2 regions of the Paenibacillus sp. AN1007 genome follow, and region 2 is predicted to be linked to the other one. Evidence: riboswitches for the same ligand, from Rfam matches in the RefSeq annotation. Region 2 holds a riboswitch; the other holds the start of a gene.
The links. Region 2 has a riboswitch for S-adenosylmethionine ahead of ABXS70_RS02040 (methionine ABC transporter ATP-binding protein). Riboswitches for the same ligand answer to the same signal wherever they lie in the genome.
Positions count from the first base shown of each region.

Region 1 (3,162 bases), 320 kb from region 2:
ACAACAAAAATGAAACGACAGGTACTATGGGATACAGCGGCGTGCGGTAAACGAGATTTTTCACGTCATGCCCTTCCCGAAGGTACTGTCTGCGGAACATGTACTGGGATGCGCTGATGCTCATCCACACCGCCACTACCGCAAGACCCGAGATGGAGACAAGTGTAATATAGACCGTCCCGGGTGCAATGATGCTGGACAGTAAAGCCAAGGCGCCGCCAGCCATGCTGAGCACAAGCGCATTGAACGGTACTCCGCTTTTCGTCAGGCGGGCAAACCATGGAGAAATCGTCTTTTTATCTGCCAGTGACCAGAGCATCCGTGAGGAAGCATACAGTCCCGAGTTGGCCGCTGACAGAATTGCTGTTAAAATGACAAAATTCATAATGTCCGCCGCATACGGGACACCAACCCGCTCCATGACAGCCACAAATGGACTTTCCAGCACACTCGCATCCGACATCGGCAGTAATGCAGACAGTATGACAATGGTCCCGATAAAGAAAATGATCAGGCGCCACAACGTGGTATGGATGGCTTTCGGAATCGTTTTTTCCGGATTTTCCGTCTCACCTGCGGCGATTCCAATCAGTTCCGTACCCGAGAAGGCAAAATTGACAGCCAGCATCGTCATCAGAATTGCAGTCGCGCCATGGGGAAACCACCCTGATGCGGTAATGTTAGAGAAGAACGGAGCCGGTGCAGCATCCGCCATGGGAATGATACCAAACATGGCGGCCCCGCCAAGAATAATAAAGATGATAATCGTCATCACCTTTACCAGGGAGAACCAGAATTCCGATTCTGCAAAAAGTTTGACCGTGAACGCATTAAACAGGAATATCATCAAGGCAAACAGTGCACTCCAGATCCAGACGTTCACGGACGGAAACCAGCGCTGCATAAGCAGCCCGGCGGCTGTGAATTCCGAACCCAGCGCCACGGTCCAGGTGAGCCAGTAAAGCCATGCCACAGTATACCCTGTAGCTGGTCCGATATATTTGGCTGCATAACTGTGGAATGCTCCTGTCTCGGGCATATGAACTGACAGTTCGCCAAGGCAGAGCATCACCAGATAGACCACCAATGCGCCAATCAGATAAGACAGAATCGTTCCAAGGGGTCCGGCCTGTTGAATGGTATACCCCGAGCTGAGGAACAGCCCAGTTCCGATGACGCCGCCAAGGGAGAGCATGACCACATGCCTTGTTTTCATTTTTCGCTGAAATTGACCTTTATCGCTGCTGTTCTCCATATGACCTGCTCCCTGCTTCTTCATCCAGAACAAACAAAAAAGACCCACTCTTTCCGAAGAGTGCGCCGCTGCTGACAAATAAAAACAAACGCTCCTATCTATCAGGCTTTCACCCGCTGGAATTAGCACAGTATCCTTCAGATCTGCTGCTGAGGTTTCTAAGGGCCAGTCCCTCCACCTCTCTGGATAAGAAAATGATTTTGTATAACTATATCGATTGACGCCTGATGTGTCAACATTTAAATACCAGCATCTCCGTACAGTCATACATGCATCAAATTATTCTGTAGAAGATCCCGGGTTCACCACACTCGTTTTGATCTCATACGTAATGGGCACTGTCGCAAACACCTCATCCCAGTTGTCTTTAACCTTCTTCCATGTTTTGGGGTAATGGATGCGGATGCTGTCCCGAAAACCGGCAACGTCAGCCTTATAGGTATGCTGGAGTTTGTAAAGCATCTGGTCAATCTGTTGGTCCACGATCTTGGCAAAATCCTTTTCCAGTTCCTTCAAATAAGCTCCCTTCTCTTCTTTTTCAGGAGCACGCCAGTCCTCCATTAACCAGCCTTCGGACTCTGCCTTGACGTGGAACGATATGTCGCCTCCGACCACCTTTGGAATGATTTTTATCTTTTTTTTCTTAATCTCATAAAGAATCGTGAAGCCTTCTTTACTGTATGTCTTTATGAGACCTCCGTGTTGATCGGGAATAATCCATGACAAAGCCTCAAGATCGGTTTGGCTGAGCTCTCCCACAAATTTCGTTGTTTTAGCTGCAAATATGCTGCCCCCGGAAAACTTATCCTCTCCCTCTGCATTGAGTACATTTTGCAGCAGGAAGCTGGACCCGGACTGCATCTGTGCATCCAGTTTGGCAAGGGAAACAGGCTCCAATATTTTATTGGATATATAGGAGTTGTTCATAATTCCCGTGAGATAGAAGGCTGGAATCCGGGAAGGATCTCTCGATGTGAGTACATCCAATGCTCGTTGATGACTGATCAGCACAAGACAGTTTGGGCGAATATCGTTATCCCGGAGCACAAAATCAAGCAGCTGTTTCAACCCGAATTTTTTAGCGATATCCTTGGAGATGACGATCACTTTCAGATGATGTCCAATAAGCGGACGATCTCTACGCAGGGAAAATTGACGAAAAATCTGAAGCATGGAGTCCCCCGTAAGTCGTTCGTTGGAGTAAGAGGATTTCCCCGCTGAAGGTGAACCTCCCTGTTCACTCTGCTGACCGCTGGATTTCCCTGGAGCAATCTGAACGGTTGCCGTGACATTGTCTTCTTTGGGATAGCGTCCTCCCTGAGCGGATATAATCTTTTCAAATTCGGTTTCCTCTCCAACATCAATTCCGAGACCGACATACAGACTCAACTCTTCAATCTCCCGGCTGCTCCAGCATCCCGAGATCAGACTGAGAATTAATAATGCCGAGATGATACGCAGCCACATACGGAGTGAGATCATGCTTGTTTACCTCCTTTTTTGCGAATAATGCTCAGCAGCAGCAGTACCAGGGGCATAATAGCAAACAACACGACAGACACATTGCCCAGCATGTCACCAAGTGCAAAGGTTTCATATACATTTTTAGGTATCATGGCTGCCAAATAGATGAACGGCAGAAGTACGTACATAATGGTGCGCATCTTTTTAGCTTTGAACAGATCACGAATTCCCACCGAAGCACAGTAGTGCGTGATGGCAAAGGTAGAGAAAATCTGCAAAATCCATATAACCAGCAGTAACGACTCAAAGCGTTCAAAAATCAACCCTTGAATCTCGAAACTACGAACCAAATCCAGTGTCGGCCAAGTTCTCGTTTTAATCCCGTCGAGGGACAGACTGCCGACGACCATAACTACCGTGATTAGATAGATCGCTGTAGATAT
Region 1 is NZ_CP159992.1:140,709-143,870, reverse strand. Features, by position in the region: gene mmuP (S-methylmethionine permease) at 1-1,255, opposite strand, end outside; SAM riboswitch class I at 1,347-1,448, opposite strand; gene ABXS70_RS00610 (Ger(x)C family spore germination protein) at 1,535-2,737, opposite strand; gene ABXS70_RS00605 (spore germination protein) at 2,734-3,162, opposite strand, start outside.
Region 1: linked by a shared signal. The riboswitch ahead of mmuP (S-methylmethionine permease) and the one ahead of ABXS70_RS02040 (methionine ABC transporter ATP-binding protein) in region 2 are both predicted to bind S-adenosylmethionine.

Region 2 (3,162 bases):
CGGCGGGGTAGCTGTTGCGTTTGCCCATCGTCTGGCAGCTGTATCACTTGTTATTGTTATTGCTATTCTGGGGCATTTTGCTTATCGTAAACACCCTGATAACCGTGAACTGCGGACACTTGGTGTACTATCTGTAGTCTTGATTCTGTTACAAGTGGTCATCGGTATGTTCATGATGTGGACGATCAGCCGCCCAGAGGTTTACATGTTTGTGGCGCTGGCACATATGCTGGACATTGCCATACTCTTCGGGATTTTGACCTATATGAGTTTCCTTGTGTACAAGCTCCATCGACCGGTTAACCGGTTCTAAAAGGTTTTTTCGCTACAAATAGTGATGCTGTATAATGCATCAATAACTGTACTGGATTTTGCTGTAAAGTCCACCATCCGGTGATGTACATCATTGGATAGGTGGACTTTTGTTTGATGTTTGAGGCTGCAGGGCAACCTAAACGAAGCTGTAATGATGATGGAATTCGGGAACTTTTGCTTCGGCCTTCAGCAGTTGATCAGCTGTGACGATATATATTTTGTAGGATCAGCGAGAAAGAGGAGGGCATCTATGCTGCGAACTTTACTTGGTGAAAAGCCCCGGGTTAATCAGGGATTATTGAAGGAAGCTATGGATACTATGGCATTTACGCTGGAATCTTTTGAGCGGCAGATGCATGTGGATCATGACCCGAATCATGACTATCGGAAATTGTATGTATGGACTCAAGGACTGATCTCCTCGTTGGATGAACTGGAGCAGAGCTGTTTTGCTGCAGCCCATTTTCGTCAAAAAGTGGTGGCCGGTTCCACGGAAGATATGAGTGCAGCGGAAAAAGCGGAGTATGCTCGTTATGTTTATTTTTACAAAGACGCGTTCATAAGATGTTTCGCGATTTTGGACAAATTGGGCACCGTATTAAATGAAATTTTTCAATTGAATACGTCCAAAACGAAGGTGCATTTCTCGTATTATACCGTTCTGAGGCAGTTTGATTATCACCGGGAGCATCATGCATTGGCACTGCAGCTCATTCAGATTAAGGATAAATACCGTGAACCGATGAGCCGTCTGCGTAAGCGGCGTAATATGGAGATACATTATATGAATTCTGAGATGCAGGATGATTTGTGGCAGCTGCATCAAACGATGCAGGGGAAGGTGAAGCTGGAGGATCTGGATCAGCATCTGCTTGAGATGCAGCAGGGTGTGGATATGGTCTGTGAAACGCTGCATACAGCGTATCGATACATCAATAAAATTTGGCGTAAGCAGGGTGCGAGACGTTAATGGCATGACAGACTCCGAAAATAATACCATTTGACAAATCGGAATAGTTTGACTATACTGAGTTCCAGATCGAAACATACATGGAATCGTGTCTGTAATTAAGCATTTAATGCAGTTCGCTCATTATATATGATGAACTACATGAACCTATATAATTCTACAACTGTATATTTCTCTTATCGAGAGTGGCGGAGGGACAGGCCCGATGAAGCCCGGCAACCGATCTGCGATGATGGACTTTAATGTCTCTTATTTCAGGTGTTAGGTGCTAATTCCTACAGAATCATGAAGTGTGATTTTGGCAGATGAGAAGGTCATTTCACGTGAAGAGCCGTCTTTGTATCTGCAAAGGGCTCTTTTTTTGTGCTAAAAGGGGAGTTTTCCCTTCCTTCGGGTAAAGATATATGTAGGTGATGGGGAAGGAGCAGTACTATTGATTGAACTGGTTGGATTAACCAAAACATATGGCAAACGCGGGAAAACAACTACAGCGTTGTCAGAACTCAATCTGAATATCCAAAAAGGTGAAATATTCGGTGTGATCGGTCACTCGGGTGCGGGGAAAAGTACGCTGATTCGCTGTATCAACTTGCTCGAGCGGCCGACCGAGGGTGAGGTTTGGGTCGATGGCATTAACCTGACCGAGCTGAGTAAAAGCGAATTACAGCAGCAAAGACGCAGGATTGGTATGATCTTTCAGCATTTCAATCTGTTGTCTTCTGCAACGGTTTACGATAATGTTGCTTTCCCGTTAAAACTGGTGAACACCCCCAAGGAAGCGATTGATCGCAAGGTGAAGGAAATGCTGGCACTGGTTGGTCTGGAGCAGCACAGCAGTAAATATCCGGCACAGCTGTCTGGCGGACAGAAGCAGCGGGTAGGTATAGCGAGAGCTCTGGCAAGTGATCCGAGTGTACTTCTCTGCGATGAGGCAACCTCGGCACTTGATCCGCAGACAACGAATTCGATACTGAAGCTGCTTATGGATATCAACGAAAAGTACAACTTGACCATAGTACTTATTACACATGAGATGCATGTCATTCAGAATATCTGCGATCGGGTGGCGGTCATTCACCAAGGCGGCATTGTGGAACAAGGACCCGTGACAGAAGTGTTCCTGAAACCGCAGCATGCGATTACCCGGGATTTCGTCTCACGTGACAGCGAAGGCGGACTGGCACTCGAAGAAACGGTCTTAAACAGTGCCGGAACCGAACTGCCAACAGGCGTATCTTCCAAACTAGTCAAAGTATCCTTTCTTGGAAATAAAACGTATGAAGCGATTTTGTCGAGAACCGTTCGCAAAACGGGTGTGGATTTTGCCATTCTGCAGGGCACCATCTCTACGATCAAGCAGGTTCCTTATGGGCAGCTGACGGTACGTTTTGAGGGTGACTTCCCTGCGATTGAGCAGACTTTGTCTGAATTAACCGCAGAAGGACTTGATGTGGAGGTGCTGCGATAATGGATTTTTCCAAAGTACGCTGGGAAGAGGTTGGCACGGCCTCCATTGAAACCCTGCAGATTTTGGCGGCAGCAGGTTTATTTACCGTTATTCTAGGTCTCCCGCTGGGGGTAATCCTGTTTATGACGAGCCGCTCGGCATCAGCAAAATCAAGAATAACCTACATCATATTGTCCGTCATTGTAAATATTTTGCGCTCTGTACCTTTCATCATATTAATTGTTGCAATTATCCCTTTCACCCGTTCATTAGTGGGTACTGCAACCGGAGTGTTAGGTGTAATTCCACCTCTAGTTATCTCGGCCGCTCCGTATTTTGGCCGTCTAGTAGAAAATACACTTCGTGAAGTGGATCGCGGTGTCATTGAAGCGGCACAGGCAATGGGGGCATCCACAGGACAGATTGTCAG
Region 2 is NZ_CP159992.1:457,032-460,193, forward strand. Features, by position in the region: gene ABXS70_RS02030 (heme A synthase) at 1-313, shown strand, start outside; gene ABXS70_RS02035 (Cthe_2314 family HEPN domain-containing protein) at 566-1,285, shown strand; SAM riboswitch class I at 1,459-1,597, shown strand; gene ABXS70_RS02040 (methionine ABC transporter ATP-binding protein) at 1,719-2,753, shown strand; gene ABXS70_RS02045 (methionine ABC transporter permease) at 2,753-3,162, shown strand, end outside.